Indioceanicola profundi: one gene and its partners. The main gene of each other region encodes a partner of the protein of the gene in region 2 in a complex. Links are inferred from orthologs where the notes say so. Each region holds a gene or a part of one and is shown on either strand. Other genes may lie near its edges. The genes, in order: accB, accD and DOL89_RS15850.

Evidence for each region.
Region 1: the proteins of accD (region 2) and accB are in contact, whole or in part, in a solved structure (PDB 8UXZ), measured with the Escherichia coli proteins. The link is inferred for Indioceanicola profundi from one-to-one orthologs.
Region 3: the proteins of accD (region 2) and DOL89_RS15850 are in contact, whole or in part, in a solved structure (PDB 8UXZ), measured with the Escherichia coli proteins. The link is inferred for Indioceanicola profundi from one-to-one orthologs.

The regions. Positions count from the first base shown.
Region 1 is NZ_CP030126.1:1,717,791-1,722,921, forward strand. What follows is about bases 1,516-4,472. They hold accB (acetyl-CoA carboxylase biotin carboxyl carrier protein), read left to right. Parts: upstream 1,516-2,740; coding sequence 2,741-3,205; downstream 3,206-4,472. Other genes in these bases: DOL89_RS08190 (DsbA family protein), read left to right, coding at 1,516-2,081; aroQ (type II 3-dehydroquinate dehydratase), read left to right, coding at 2,247-2,705; accC (acetyl-CoA carboxylase biotin carboxylase subunit), read left to right, coding at 3,224-4,472. Also shown: DOL89_RS08185 (DUF3369 domain-containing protein), read right to left, coding at 1-1,052; more of DOL89_RS08190, read left to right, coding at 1,329-1,515; more of accC, read left to right, coding at 4,473-4,567; DOL89_RS08210 (ABC transporter substrate-binding protein), read right to left, coding at 4,887-5,131. UniProt on the Escherichia coli protein: This protein is a component of the acetyl coenzyme A carboxylase complex; first, biotin carboxylase catalyzes the carboxylation of the carrier protein and then the transcarboxylase transfers the carboxyl group to form malonyl-CoA.
Region 2 is NZ_CP030126.1:3,193,408-3,198,387, forward strand. What follows is about bases 2,175-4,980. They hold accD (acetyl-CoA carboxylase, carboxyltransferase subunit beta), read left to right. Parts: upstream 2,175-3,011; coding sequence 3,012-3,950; downstream 3,951-4,980. Other genes in these bases: DOL89_RS15325 (Fe(3+) ABC transporter substrate-binding protein), read left to right, coding at 2,175-2,758; DOL89_RS15335 (bifunctional folylpolyglutamate synthase/dihydrofolate synthase), read left to right, coding at 3,974-4,980. Also shown: DOL89_RS15310 (hypothetical protein), read right to left, coding at 1-294; DOL89_RS15315 (hypothetical protein), read left to right, coding at 459-749; DOL89_RS15320 (superoxide dismutase family protein), read left to right, coding at 862-1,554; more of DOL89_RS15325, read left to right, coding at 1,709-2,174.
Region 3 is NZ_CP030126.1:3,312,554-3,317,675, forward strand. Bases 235-3,182 are described here. They hold DOL89_RS15850 (acetyl-CoA carboxylase carboxyltransferase subunit alpha), read right to left. Parts: upstream 2,212-3,182; coding sequence 1,258-2,211; downstream 235-1,257. Other genes in these bases: DOL89_RS15840 (Crp/Fnr family transcriptional regulator), read right to left, coding at 235-582; DOL89_RS15845 (response regulator), read left to right, coding at 906-1,265; DOL89_RS15855 (YbjQ family protein), read right to left, coding at 2,325-3,002; DOL89_RS15860 (YbjQ family protein), read right to left, coding at 3,011-3,182. Also shown: more of DOL89_RS15840, read right to left, coding at 1-234; more of DOL89_RS15860, read right to left, coding at 3,183-3,349; DOL89_RS15865 (hypothetical protein), read left to right, coding at 3,542-3,802; DOL89_RS15870 (hypothetical protein), read right to left, coding at 3,818-3,997; aceA (isocitrate lyase), read right to left, coding at 4,360-5,122. UniProt on the Escherichia coli protein: Component of the acetyl coenzyme A carboxylase (ACC) complex. First, biotin carboxylase catalyzes the carboxylation of biotin on its carrier protein (BCCP) and then the CO(2) group is transferred by the carboxyltransferase to acetyl-CoA to form malonyl-CoA.

The DNA of each region.
Region 1 (5,131 bases), 1.5 Mb from region 2 along the record:
AAGGCTACCTCGGTGATCAGGCGCGACAGGCGCAGCACATGGTCGCCGCCGCCCTCCGGGTCCTTGTACTCGGCCAGTCCGGCCAGCGCGATGACGGTCGCCTTGTGCGCCTTCTTAAGTTGATCGTAGAGGTGCAGATTGTCGAAGCCGATGGCGATCTTGGAGCCGAGCACCTCCGCCAGCCGCCGCTCCAGCTCGTCCAGCTCGCGGCCGGTGTGGATGCAGGCTACCGCATCCCGGCCGTCATTGGTCTTCAGCCAGAGAATCAGCAGCCCGTCCTCGTGGTGGTGCTCCCGCTCGCGGAGCACGGCGAGGATCTTGTCCGACAGCTCCCCGCTGACCGCGGCGGCCAGCCGCATTCCGGTGGTGCCCGCATATGTGCCGGCGCCGGCCAGGATCTGGGCGTCGGCCCTGGCAGCCCCTCTGGGCACGCAGACCAGCCCGTCCTGCGGCACGTCCAGCACCCGCGCCAGCTCCTGGATCACCGCCTCGGCAAAATGATCGACCGCGCGCAGATTGAACAGGTTGGTGGACGCCTCGATGATCCGCTCCATCCCCCTGCGGGAGCGCTGGAGCATGGTGATGTGCTCGTAGGAGCGTAGCGCCGCTACGGTGGCGGTGCCCAGCTTCTGGGCCGTCAGCTCCGTCTTGGCCTTGTAATCGTTGATATCGTAGCCGTGGATGACCGCGTCTTCCGGCGCCTGGCCCGGCTGGCCCGTGCGCAGGATGATCCGGACGGCGTCGTTGTTCAGCTCCTCCCGGATGCGGGGCACCAGGCGCAGCCCGGCATCATCCGTTTCCATCACCACATCCAGCAGAATCATCGCGATTCCCGGATCAGTGCGCAGGATCTGCAACGCCTCTTCCGCCGAATAGGCGGACAGGAACTGGACCGGCCGGCCATGATAGCTGAACTTCTTCATGACCAGCCGCGTCATGGCATGCACCTCCGGATCGTCGTCGACGATCAGGATCAGCCAGGGCTTCTGCGGGAACTCGGGACGGGTCGGAGCCGATGGCGCCTCATCCTGGAACAGGAAGTCGTCATTCATGATCATGCGGCTGCCGTGGTCATCGGACTGCGAACCGTCCGGGTCGTGTTCGGATGATCCCGGCCGGAAAAAAGAGACCGGCCCTCCGGCAGACTGCCGGCGGCCCATATCTCCGCATACCTCAGTCGGCTAAGCAAGTCAGAAACTCCGGTCCTTCCCGCGGACGTAGCGGGCGGCAGGCTTGCATCCCTCCACGATTTCGCCATCTCCTGTGTCTATCGTGCCAATCCATGGCGCCGGATATTCCGCCGGCGCATCGACCGGAGCTGTTGAGTGATGATGTCCCGCCCCCTGCGCGCCGCACTGATCGGCCTTTCCCTGACGGCCGTGACCCTGCCCGCCGCGGCCGCCGAACCGGCGCAGATGGACCGCAAGGCGGTCGAGCAGATCGTCCGCGACTACATCCTGCAGAATCCGGAAATCATCACCGAGGCCATCACCATCCTCCAGCAGCGGGAGGAGGAGCAGGCGTCCCAGGCCGTCTCGCAGGCCGTGAAAGCGAATCAGCAGGAGCTGACCCGCAGCCCCGGTTCGCCGGTGCTGGGCAATCCAAAGGGCGACGTGACCCTGGTGGAGTTCTTCGACTACCAGTGCGGCTACTGCAAGCGCGCCCATCCGCAGCGCTCGGCGGCGGTGAAGGACGACGGCAAGGTCCGCGTCGTGATGAAGGAGTTCCCGATCCTCGGCCCCGCCTCGGTCGAGGCGTCCAAGGCCGCGCTGGCTGCCGCCAAGCAGGGCAAGTACGCGGAAATGCATGAGGCGCTGATCACCCAGCAGGGGCCGCTGAACAACGATGTGATCCGGGACGTCGCCCGCAAGGTCGGTCTGGACATGGACCGGCTGGAGAAGGACATGAAGTCCGCCGACGTCCAGGCGGAGATCGACGCCAATTACAAGCTGGCCCAGGCCCTGAACATCCGGGGCACTCCGGGCTTCGTTGTGGGAGAGACGGTTGTTCCCGGCATGATCGGCCGCGACGCCTTCACCGAGCTGTTCGCCGCCGAACGCGCCGCGCAGAAGGGCGGCTGAGCCGCTTCCAGCCCCCCGGCAAATACCCGCTCCCGTGTTCCCTGCGGCACATGGGGGCGGGATTGGCACGCCTGTCGCCTCCGCTGACGCTCAGTCCTTGCCCCCGGCGGTCCCCATGCTATAAACGCGCGGTTTTCCGGGACCACCATGTCGGGACAGCCAACCTTGGCCATCCAGCCTTCCGTGCTCATCCTGAACGGGCCGAATCTCAACCTGCTCGGCACGCGGGAGCCGCATGTCTATGGAACGGACACGCTTGAGGATGTCGAGCGCCTGTGCGAGGACGCGGCCGCGCGCCTCGGGCTGGAGATCGATTTCCGCCAGTCCAACCATGAGGGCGAACTGGTGACCTGGATTCAGGATGCGCGTGGCGAACACGATGCCATCCTGCTCAATGCGGGTGCCTACTCGCACACCTCCATCGCCATCCTCGACGCCCTGAGCGCCGTGGGCCTGCCGGTGGTGGAGGTTCATCTCAGCAATATCTTCCGACGTGAGCCGTTCCGACATCACTCCTATGTGTCCACGGTTGCGCGCGGTGTTATCTGCGGCTTCGGCCCGCACGGCTATGTCCTGGCGCTGGAGGCGGTTGCCCGTCTCGTCGACGCCGCGGACCCGGCCTGACAGGGTGCGACCGGCCATCAAAGGGTTTAAGAAGAATGGCGACGTTTGAACTGGACGCTGAGTTCGTGCGCAAGATGGCGGAGCTCCTGACGGAGACCGGCCTGACGGAGATCGAGTATTCCGAGGGCGAGAAGCGCATCCGCCTGACCAAGGCGGCAATCCACGCCGCGCCGGCGATGATGGCTGCTCCCATGATGGCCGCCCCCGCCGCGATGCCGGCGGCCGCTGCCCCGGCGGCAGCTCCGGCAGCATCCCCGGCCCAGCATCCGGGCGCGGTGAAGTCCCCGATGGTGGGCACCGCCTATCATTCGCCGGAGCCGGGCGCCGCCCCGTTCGTGCGCGTCGGCGACAGCGTCAAGGCCGGTCAGACCATCCTGATCATCGAGGCCATGAAGGTGATGAACCCGATCAAGGCGCCGAAGGCCGGCACCATCACCCAGATCCTCGTCAACGACGCTCAGCCGGTCGAGTACGGCGAGCCTCTCATGATCATCGAGTAAGGGCTGATGCAGGACGGTCTGTTCGAAAAGGTCCTCATCGCCAATCGCGGTGAGATCGCGTTGCGCATCCACCGCGCCTGCCGCGAGATGGGCATCAAGACGGTTGCCGTGCACTCCACGGCCGACGCCGACGCCATGCATGTGCGCCTCGCGGATGAGAGCGTGTGCATCGGCCCGCCCTCTTCCAAGGAAAGCTATCTCAACATCCCGGCGATCCTGTCGGCCGCGACCATCACGGGCGCCGACGCGATCCATCCCGGCATCGGCTTCATGTCGGAGAACGCCCAGTTCGCCGAGATGGTGATCGAGCACGGCTTCGCCTGGATCGGCCCGACGCCGGAGCATATCCGGATCATGGGCGACAAGGTCACCGCAAAGAAGACCGTGATCGCCCATGGCCTGCCCTGCGTGCCCGGCTCCGACGGGCCGGTGAACTCGGTGGAGGAGGCCTTCGCCATAGGCGAGACGGCCGGCTACCCGATCCTGATCAAGGCGGCGGCCGGCGGCGGCGGCAAGGGCATGAAGGTGGCCTGGTCCAAGGATGAGCTGAAGGAGGCCTACCAGCTCGCCCGTGGCGAGGCGCGCGCCGCCTTCGGCAACGACCAGGTCTATATCGAGAAGTATCTGGCCAACCCGCGTCACATCGAAATCCAGCTCCTGGGCGACCATCACGGCAATGTGGTGCATTTCGGTGAGCGCGACTGCTCCCTCCAGCGTCGGCACCAGAAGGTCGTGGAAGAGGCTCCCTCCCCGGCGCTGAACGCGGAGGAGCGGGAGAAGATCGGCGCCCTGGCCGCCCGTACCGCGAAGCTGATCGGCTACCGCGGCGTCGGCACCATGGAGTTCCTGTACGAGGACGGGCAGTTCTTCTTCATCGAGATGAACACCCGCCTGCAGATCGAACACACCATCACCGAGATGATCACCGGCGTCGATCTGGTGCGGGAGCAGATCCGCGTCGCCACCGGCGCGCCGCTGGGCATCACCCAGAAGGACATCAAGTTCAACGGCCACTCCATCGAGTGCCGCATCAATGCCGAGCATCCGGAGACCTTCGTTCCCTCCCCCGGCCAGGTGAAGCAGTACCATGCGCCGGGTGGTCTGGGCGTGCGGGTCGATTCCGCCCTATATGACGGCTACCGCGTGCCGTCGCACTATGACAGCATGATCGCCAAGCTGATCGTGCACGGGAATTCCCGGAACGAGTGCCTGATGCGGCTCCGCCGTGCGCTGGAGGAATTCGTGATCGAGGGCATCGACACCTCGATCCCGCTCCACCAGAAGATCATCTCCGAGCCCGACTTCATCAATGGCGACTACGACATCCGCTGGCTCGAAGAGTGGATGAAGAAGAAGCTGTAGCGGCAGCCCTTCCTGTAGGCTGCGGAGCGGGCCGCCGGACCTCGTGCCGCCCTGCTCCAGCCCGCAGGGCAGTGACAGGATTCCTAACACCTGCCATACTGGGCTCCGCCGGTCGGTGACCGGCGGGTCTTGGACATGGTGGAACCGTCCCGGCTGCCGGGCTGCATTCCAGCCGCAACCGCTGCCGCCTGTGCCGCCGCATCACGGCAGGGGTGCGGTCCAGGGACGCCCACCCGGCGAATCTGTTGCGTTAGGTGCGTTAAGGGTCGCGTTAGGTGCGTTAAGGGCCACCTGCGGCACGCCTTGTCCTCCGCCTTCGCTAGTCGGCATAGCGCCGTTTCCATTCCTCCTCGATACGCACCATCCAGCTTGGATGCGGCTCCGGCAGGGTCCGGGAAAGATCGCCCTCAGGGGGCATGGCGGGCGGCCTTTCCAGCCGGTCGAACAGCGCCCGCTGGTCCGGCGAAAGCTTGTCCATGTCCAGCACGGTCGGATCGCCCCAGAGCGCCGGGTCGGCCTTGCGGGCCTGGGCTTCCGGCGACAGCAGGAAATTCGCCACCACCA
Region 2 (4,980 bases):
CAGAAGGTCCAGCGCCATGTCCCAGGGCAGCAGCGCGTCCGACCAGCGGGCGCCGAGATGGCGTCGGAACTCCGCCTCCACCTCCTGCCAGCGGTGGCGGCCGTGCCGCCAGCGCCGCGCCGACCAGAGCAGCAACTGCTCCGCCGGGGACAGGTCGAACACGGACAGGGGCCGCGGCTGCTGGGCCGGCGGCATGTCCATGGGGCGGAAGTCCAGCGGCGTCCGCGGCCATGCCACGCTCGCCACGCCGGCCGCCAGGGGCGGCAGCTTCTGTCCACCATCCGCAACGCGCATGATCGCACCTCTCCATCCATGGTGTGGCATGCAGGATATTGAGAGTCATTCGCATTTGCAAGGGTGCCGTGGATCGGGAACGAGGATCGGGCCGCACCGGTTGACAGGGCGACAGGTCCCGACGCTGGGACATTCCTCAGAACCGGACAGACAGGAGGACATCCATGGCAAGCGGAGCCCGCGGCAGCGAAGCCCAGACGACCACCGACCACGAGACGATCCGCAAATGGGCGGAAGCCCGCAACGGTCGTCCGGCATCGGTGAAGGGCACGCACAAGGGCGATGACGGCGGCATCCTGCGCATCGACTTCGACGAGCAGGAAGAAGGGCTGGAGCCCATCACCTGGGACGAGTTCTTCAAGACCTTCGAGGATCGTGAGCTGGCCTTCCTCTATCAGGACGAAATCGACGGCAACAAGAGCCGCTTCTTCAAACTGGTAAGCCGCAAGCACTGACGGACGGCCGGGCGCGTCGTCCCTGCCGCGCGGGCATCCGCCCGCCGCGGGCGGGAACCCGTGAGCGCCCGTGCCGGTTGCCAGGGCCACGACCAACGAAAGGGAGAATCCCATGCCGCGCCATCAGATCAGCGCCGCCACCGCCGCCACGGCCCTACTGCTGCTGGCCGCCCCGGCTGTCGCCCAGCAGGGCGGGAGCGCCGGGGGCGCCGCCGCCCAGACCGAACGTCGGGGTCCGATCGGCACCCAGACGCAGACCAGTCCGGACGACCGGCTGCTGCAACAGACCAATCCGGCCGGTGCCGACGTGCAGATGACGGCCACGGCCGAGCTGCAGGGCCCCAAGGGCGAGCGCATGGGAACGGTGGCCTTCGTCGAGACGCCGAACGGCACGCTGGTGCAGATCCGCCTTCAGAACGTTCCGGCCGGCGGCCATGGGCTGCACATCCACCAGAACGGAGCCTGCGAGCCGCCGGACTTCAAGTCCGCCGGCGGCCACTACGCGCCAGGCGGCAACAGCCACGGCATCCTCAGCGAGAAGGGCATGCATGCCGGCGACCTGCCCAACGTCTATGCCGAGCAGGACGGGGTCGTACAGGTCGACTACTTCACCCAGAGCGTCCAGATCCAGCCCGGCGGCACTGCCAGCCTGCTGCCCAGCGGCAGCCGCTCCGTCGTGCTGCACGCCACGGTGGACGATTACAGCACCGATCCGGCCGGCGATTCCGGCAATCGCATCGCCTGCGGCGTGATTGTCTCGCCCATGGCGGATGCCGGCGTGGCCCCGGAAAAGCCGGGCCGCTGAGCGAAGCCTTCCAGCCTGCGCATTGGCCGGGGCCCGTTCTGAGAACGGGTCGCATTTGCCCTTGACAGGCCCCGGCCCTGCGGCCAATCTGCGCGCAACTGCGAACAATTCGCAACATCGATCCGCAGAACCCGGGTTGGGGAGGAGTATCGCAATGGGCATGATCGGTCGGCGCGCACTGGGCCGCGGTGCGCTGGGAGTGGTGATCGGCACGGCGCTGCTGGCGCTGGGCGGCGGGTCCGCCCTGGCTGCGGGAGAGGTGAACATCTACTCCTCCCGCCACTACGATTCGGACCAGCTGCTCTATGATGCCTTCGAGAAGGAAACCGGCATCCGCGTCAACCTGATCGAAGGCAAGGATGACGAGCTGATCGAGCGCATGAAGGCCGAAGGGCGCAACAGCCCGGCCGACGTGCTGGTCGCGGTGGATGCCGGCCGGCTGTGGCGCGCGCAGGAGGCCGGAATCCTCCAGCCCGTCAGCTCCGACTATCTGAGCAAGACCATCCCGCCGCAGTACCGGGAGAAGGACGGCCACTGGTTCGGCCTGTCCAGCCGCGCCCGCGTCATCATCTACAACAAGGACGCGGTGAAGCCGGAAGAGCTGTCCACCTACGAGGATCTGGCCGATCCGAAGTGGAAGGACCGGCTGCTGATCCGCAGCTCCACCAACGTCTACAACCAGTCCCTGACCGGCTCCATCCTGGCCGCGCACGGGCCGGAGAAGACCGAGGAGTGGGCCCGCGGCATCGCCGCCAACCTGGCCCGCCCGCCCCAGGGCGGCGATACCGACCAGATCCTGGCCGTCGCGGCCGGGGAAGGCGACGTCGCCATCTCCAACACCTACTATTTCGGCCGCATGCTGAATTCCGACGATCCGAAGGTGAAGGCGCAGGCGGAGAAGGTGGGCGTGTTCTTCCCGAACCAGAACGACCGCGGCACCCATGTGAACATCTCCGGCGCGGGCGTGGCCGCCCATGCGCCGAACAAGGCGAACGCGATCAAGTTCATCGAGTTCCTGGCCGGCCCGGAGGCGCAGAAGATCTTCGCCGACGCGAACTACGAGTATCCGGTGCTGAGCAGCGTGCCGCCGCACCCCACCGTGGCCGCCTGGGGCGAATTCACCGCCGACAAGCTGAATGCCGCCGAATACGGCCGCAACAACGCCGAGGCGCTCAAGATCATGGACCGCGCCGGCTGGAAGTAAGCGCCGCGCCGGGTCCGAACCGTCCCGTTCCGGTCGTCCTCCGGAACCACCTCATGGCCCGCTGGCAACGGCGGGCCATTTTCTTGTCATCCCGGCAGGGTTCGATGCGACGGCAAGATGCGGAACCCTGATCCGCGGGCCTGCCCTGTTGACGGAACGAGGTCAACAGGACTACCCAATCCACCAGTCCCACGATGGCGGTCGCGGCTTGATCGCGCCTGCGCGGATCGCGACCCGTCCTGAGAGCGCTTGCATGAACTGGCTCACCAACTTCGTCCGGCCCAAGATCCAGTCCCTGATGTCCTCCAAGAAGGATGTCCCGGACAATCTCTGGCACAAATGCCCCTCCTGCGAAGCGATGATCTTCCATCGCGACCTGGAGGAGAACCTGCATGTCTGCCAGCATTGCGGGCACCATATGCGCATCGGGCCGGAGAAGCGGCTGCAGATGCTGTTCGATCCGGGCTTTGAGACGATCGAGCTGCCCAAGGTGCTGGTCGATCCGCTGAAGTTCCGGGATCAGAAGCGCTATACGGACCGGCTGAAGGACGCCCAGTCCAAGACCGGGCGGCAGGACGCCATCATCGTGGCGCATGGCGCCATCAACGGCCAGCCGGCCGTCATCGCCGCCTTCGACTTCGGCTTCATGGGCGGTTCCATGGGCATGGCGGTGGGTGAGGCGCTGGTGGCGGCGGCCAAGCTGGCCGTGCTGCAGCAGGTTCCCCTGATCGCCATTCCAGCCTCGGGCGGTGCGCGCATGCAGGAGGCGATCCTGTCGCTGATGCAGATGCCGCGCAGCATCATCGCGGTGGAAATGGTGAAGGAGGCCGGGCTGCCCTATCTTGTGGTGCTGACCGACCCCACCACCGGCGGCGTCACCGCCAGCTTCGCCATGGTGGGCGACATCCATATCGCCGAGCCGGGGGCCATCATCGGCTTCGCCGGCGCCCGCGTGATCGAAAGCACCATCCGCGAGACCCTGCCGGAAGGGTTCCAGCGCTCCGAATACCTGCTGGAGCATGGGATGGTGGACATGGTGGTCCACCGCAAGGAGCTGAAATCCACGCTGGGCCGCGTCATCGACCTGCTGCGCCGGCCGGGTCCGGGTGCGGAGATCCTGAAGATGCTGCCGCGCGACGAGCGGCTGACGGCGACCCGGCCGGGTCCGGTGCCGGTTCAGACCGCGGAATAACGCTGACCAAGGACGCCCGAGTCATGATCAAGGCGGCGGTCGCCCCGGCCGAGCCGCGGCTGGAAGCCGTGCTGGAGCGGATGCGGCGGCTGCATCCGAAGGTGATCGACCTGTCGCTCGGCCGGATCGAGCGGCTGCTGGCCAAGCTCGGCAATCCGGAGCGGCGGCTGCCGCCCGTTGCCCATGTGGCCGGCACCAACGGCAAGGGCAGCACCGTCGCCTTCCTGCGCGCCATGGCCGAGGCGGCGGGGTACAAGGTGCATGTCTATACCAGCCCGCATCTGGTGCATTTCCATGAGCGCATCCGGCTGGCCGGTTCCCTGATCGGCGATCCGGCGCTGGCGGAGCTGCTGGAGGAGATCGAGCGGCTGAACGGGGACGACCCGATCACCTTCTTCGAGATCACCACCGCCGCCGCCTTCCAGGCCTTCGCCCAGGTTCCGGCCGACCTGACGCTGCTGGAGGTGGGGCTGGGCGGCCGGCTGGACGCCACCAACGTGATCGACCGGCCCGCCGTCTCCGTGCTGACCCGCATCAGCATGGACCATATGCAGTTCCTGGGCGGCACGATCCAGGAGATCGCGGCGGAAAAGGCCGGAATCCTGAAGCCGGGCGCGCCCGCCGTGGCCTATCCCCAAGCGGACCCCGCCGTGACCTCCGTGTTCCGGGCGCGGGCCGCCGAACTGGGCGCGCCGCTGCGCCTGTTTGGCGCGCCGGAGGGCTGGCACGCGGAGGTGACGGAAACCGGCATGCGCTACAGCGGCGGCGGCCGGGTGCTGGAGCTGCCCGCCCCCGGCCTTGCCGGGGCGCACCAGGTGCTGAATGCCGGCCTTGCCGTCGCCGCGTCGGAGCATCTGCCGGTGGCGATCCCGAACGAGGCCGTGATGCGGGGCCTCGCCGCCGTGGAATGGCCGGCCCGGCTGCAACGGCTGACCCGCGGCCCGCTGGCGGACATCCTGCCCGCCGGTTGGGAACTGCTGCTGGATGGCGGACATAATGACAGCGCCGGCGAGGTGCTGGCGGCGCAGGC
Region 3 (5,122 bases), 120 kb from region 2 along the record:
GACCTGGCTCATGCCCAGCGAATCGGCCAGAAGCTCCTGCGTCAGCGGCATGTGGAAGGAGTTCTCCTGCACCAGCCCGATGGGCAGCAGGCGATAGCGGAATTCCAGCAGCATGTGCGCCATCCGCTCATAAGCCGTGCGCTGGCCAAGACAGCTCGCCCGCTCCAGCGTCGCGGCATCGTCCTGGGCCGCCAGCCAGCCGAAGGCAGCGCCGACGCGGGGGAACTGGCGGAATACCCTGGCGGCCTGCTGGTAGTCCACGGCGGAGAATTCCGCCTCCGTCACCGTGGTCACGGAATATTCCGCCACCTCGACCAGCGGGCAGTACATGCAGCAGAGGTCGCCGGGCAGCATGAAGTTCAGGATCGCCCGGCGTCCATCGGGCAGCGCCTTTGCCCGAATGGCCCAGCCGCGGTGAAGGATGCCGACGCGGTCGAACCTTTCCCCCTGCTTCACGAAGTCGGTCTTCGCCGGGACCTTCCGCCGCTCTCGGCTGAACACCTCGATCGCGCGCCGCTCGGGCGCAGTAAAATCGACGTGCGCGGCAAGGCGCTTGAAGAGCGGCAAAGATGTCTGCGGCATCGGACATTCTCCAGGTCGGCCCGGATGACTGGCACACGGAACCGCCGTCACTCCGATATCATGGAAAGCTGATCGAACGGGTTACGCTTACCTTAACAGTCTCTGGGCAGGGGAGGTTCATCTCTGGCCTGTGATAAACATCGGCATGCTTGTCAGACCTGCTTCCTCTGAAACCGTGGGATGCGACAATCCCGTCACAGGTGCTGGATATCGGGGCAGCGATTAACCAATGTTGGTGCGTCCGGCCGACGACTGCCCCAAGTTCCCGGCAGCCTGACGGAAGGCGCCCGTGCCTGGGCAGCCCACAGGCGGGAACAGACAACATGCGGATTCTTGTCGCCGAGGATGAGGCGATCATCGCCCAGTCCCTGGCGATGATGCTGGAGGAGTTGGGCTACCAAGTAGTCGGCCCGGTCGCCACTGTCGCGGAAGCGCTGCGGCTGACGGCCGGGCGCGCGATGGATGTGGCGTTGGTGGATTACCGTCTGCGGGACGGCACGACGGACGATCTGGCCGCCGCCCTGCGGGAGGGCGGCATTCCGTTCCTGCTGATGTCCGGATTCGACCGGACCACGCTGGCGCGTCTGGGCGCGCCGATCCTGCAGAAGCCCTTCCGGCAGGAGGAGCTGGCCACGGCCATCGCCGCCCTGCTTCCCCCCGTCGGCGGAGCGGAGCCTAGCTGAGGCCCTTCTGGCCCATATCCAGGAACTTCTGGCGGCGATTCAGGCGCAACGTCGCGCCGTCCTGTCCGCGCAGGCTTTCCAGCGCATCCTCGATGGCATTGCCGAGATGCTGCATGGTCTCTTCCCGCTGGCGGTGGGCGCCGCCGATGGGCTCGTTCACGATGCGGTCAATAACGCCCAGCTCCTTCAGGTCCTGGGCGGTCAGCCGCAGGGCCTGGGCCGCGTCGGCGGCATTGGCGGCGGAGCGCCAGAGGATGGAGGCGCAGCCCTCGGGGCTGATGACCGAATAGATCGCGTGCTCCAGCATCATGACCCGGTCGGCGGTGGCGATGGCGATGGCCCCGCCGGACCCGCCCTCGCCGATCACGGCGGAGACGATGGGCACCTTCACGCGCAGGCAGGTCTCGATGCTCTTGGCGATGGCTTCCGCCTGCCCGCGCTCCTCCGCGCTGACGCCGGGGAAGGCGCCGGCGGTGTCCACCAGCGTGATGACCGGCAGGCCGAAGCGGTCGGCCATCTGCAACAGCCGCTGGGCCTTGCGGTAGCCCTCGGGCTTGGCCATGCCGAAATTGTGCCGCACCCGGCTTTCGGTGTCGTTGCCCTTCTCCTGGCCGATGACGACGCAGGAGCGGCCCTTGAACCGGCCGAGACCGCCGACGATGGCGCGATCCTCCGCGAACAGCCGGTCGCCGGCCAGCGGGGTGAAGTCGGTGATCAGGGCGCGGATATAGTCCAGGCAGTGCGGCCGGTTCGGGTGGCGGGCCACCTGGACCTTCTGGGCCGGGGTCAGCTTGGCGTAGGTGGCGCGGAGCTGCTTCTCCACCTTATCCTGAAGCTTTTTGACCTCGTCGGCGATGTTCAGGTCGCCGCCGTCGGACAGGTGGCGGAGCTCCTCGATCTTGCCTTCGAGTTCGGCGATCGGCTTCTCGAATTCCAGGAAGTGCATCGGTGCTGTGCTCTTGGCCGTGGCGGCTCGCATTCAAGCGGCGGTCATTAGCACACCACCCCTTTGAGAACCAGAATTGAGTGAAGGGGGCAGACGCCCCCCACCCGGAGGACTCACATCCGCAGCCAGTGGGACAGCAACTGCCTGAGCCACGGCACCTCGTCCAGCGCCCACATGAGGGCGGTTTCCCCGACGCCGACAATCGCCGCCGCAGCAGCGCCGCTCACCACCAGGATGGCGAGCGCCCACTTGCGCGGGGCCGGCGGGGACCCCGCCGCTTCAGGCAGAACCGGTTCGCCAGCTCCCGGCTCGCCGAATGGCAGACCGCGCACGGCCGTCCCATAGGCGTAGATGCTGGCTTGGCCATTGCCGATCCGGACGGCGTCGATCCGCACGCCCACCGCCCCGTCGCCGCCGCGTTCGGCCACCTGCCGCCGCAGCCGCAGCAACGCCTCGCGCCGGGCGCGGTCGTAAAGACGGTTGTAGAGATCGATGCGCCCGCCGGTCAGCTTGCGGAGCATCAGGACGAAGCGGCCGAGCGGCGGCGGAGCCAGCGTCACGCCGCCGCCCACCAGCCCCAGCGCGACCATGCCCGGAACCGCCCCTCCAGGCAGGACATAGGCCGATGCGATCAGCCGGATGCCGGAAAGCGCCGCGCCGTCTTGCACCAGCCGGCAATAGTGCCGCGCCTCGATCACCGCACCGGCCACCAGCAGCGGCAGCGCCAGCGCCAGCGCCATCGCGGTCAGGGCGGCCAGAAGGGGGCCCGGGATGAACTCCCACCAGGACATGGCGGGGCTCAGCCGGCCGGCGTCGACATGTCCGGCTCCACCCCCACGGCGGTGCCGTAGGCCAGGATTTCGGACGCGCCATCGGTGATGCCGGCGGTGCCGAAGCGCAGCCCCACCACGGCATCCGCACCCAACTCCCGCGCGGCGGCGATCATGCGCGCCAGCGCTTCCGCCCGCGCCTCCTCCATCAGCTCGGTGTAGCCGCGCAGCTCACCACCGACCAGGGTCTTCAGCCCCGCCATGAAGTCCCGCCCCAGATGCTTGGAGCGGACGGTGGAGCCCTGCACCAGCCCATGGGAGCGCACGATCCGGAAGCCCGGCAGATGGTCGAGAGTGGAAATGTGCATGAAAGTCGTGTCCGCCGGATGTAGTTGCACGGCACGGTAGCGGGAACTACAGGTGGCGGCAATGGAAGGACTTGCCGCGGCCACCTCTTTTGCGCAGCCCTCCGACGCTGTCCCGCCTTTCCGTGGTCCTTGACCGGAACGTGCCGGACCCGCAGTTTCCTGCCAACCCTTTGACGGACGGGAGATACCCGCATGGCGCGCGAGACCGCCCCCCATTCCCTGATCGAACTGGCAGACTACTGCATGTCCGTAACCCGGGACATCATGCGCGGGCGTGACGCCCCCTTGAAGGGCGATGGCAACACCGATGCGGTGGAGGCCATGCTGGCCATCACCGCCGCCATCGACAATGGCCGCATCCCGGAACCCACCGGCTGGCAGGAGCTGCGCGGCCGGATCAACGCCATGTATGCCCGGCTTCTGGAAGGCAGGACGGATATCGGGGCGGAGTGAGAGCGGGGCCAAGCCCTATTCGAAGGTCAGGATCACGGCATAGCCATGCGCCTGGACCACAGTCCAGCCGGCCGGGGTGCCGGATTTGCGCTTCGGGGCGGCCGATTGCGGAGGAGCCGCCGCGGCCGGCGCTGCAACGGAAGCCTCGGTGCAGGGCTGCACCTCGTCGGGAACGAACGTCTCGTAACGGTCCATGCGTTGCCTCCGGGCCCGTGGGGCGGAGACGCCGAGGCCCCCCTCCCGAGGGCGGGAGAGGGGCCGGCGCGGCCCTGGGCCGAATACTGATCCGCGTGACGGGTCCCATCGGGTCGCGGCCTCCAGCGTGCCGCTTGCCGGCCCCGGTCCGGTTCCGGCCATTCAGCGGCCGGGGTTGGATCGGAAGGCAGAATCCGTCGCGCGGATCGGATGCACCGGCGGTCCAGCGCGCCGGTGCGGAACCCCTCGCGCCATTCAGTGGCTGAAGGGGCGGCTCGGACCCGGTGCCGCCGCGTACTGCCGCGCGGCACCGGAAAACTCGGGAGGTGGGCCGGGAGACCGCCGGCCCGCCCCGATCCCGCTCAGTGGAACTGGTCGGTCTCGGTGCTGTCCTTCATCGCGGTGGTGGAGGACGTGCCGCCGGAGATCGCAAGGCTGACGGCATCGAAGTAGCCGGTGCCGACCTCGCGCTGGTGCTTCACGGCGGTGAAACCCTTCTCGGCGGCCGCGAACTCGCGCTGCTGCATCTCGGAGTAGGCGGCCATGCCGCGCTCCTTGTAGCCGCGGGCCAGCTCGAAGGTGGCGAGGTTCAGGCTGTGGAAGCCGGCCAGGGTGACGAACTGGTACTTGTAGCCCATGGCCCCCAGCTCGGCCTGGTAGCGGGCGATGGTGTCCTCGTCCAGGTTGGCCTTCCAGTTGAAGCTGGGCGAGCAGTTGTAGGCCAGCATCTTGCCCGGATACTTCTTGTGCACGGCCTCGGCGAAGCGGCGCGCATCGTCCAGGTTCGGCTTGGAGGTCTCCCACCACATCAGGTCGGAATATGGCGCGTATTCCAGGGCGCGGGCGATGCAGTAATCCACGCCCATGCCCTTCTTGATCCGGTAGAAGCCTTCCGGCGTGCGGTCGTTCCGGTCGATGAAGGGATGGTCGCGCTCATCCACGTCGGAGGTGATGAGCTGGGCTGACTCGGCGTCGGTGCGGGCGATGACCAGCGTGCTGGTGCCGCAGACGTCGGCGGCCATGCGGGCCGCGTTCAGGGTGCGGATGAACTGCTGGATCGGGATCAGCACCTTGCCGCCCAGATGCCCGCACTTCTTCTCGGAAGCGAGCTGGTCCTCGAAGTGG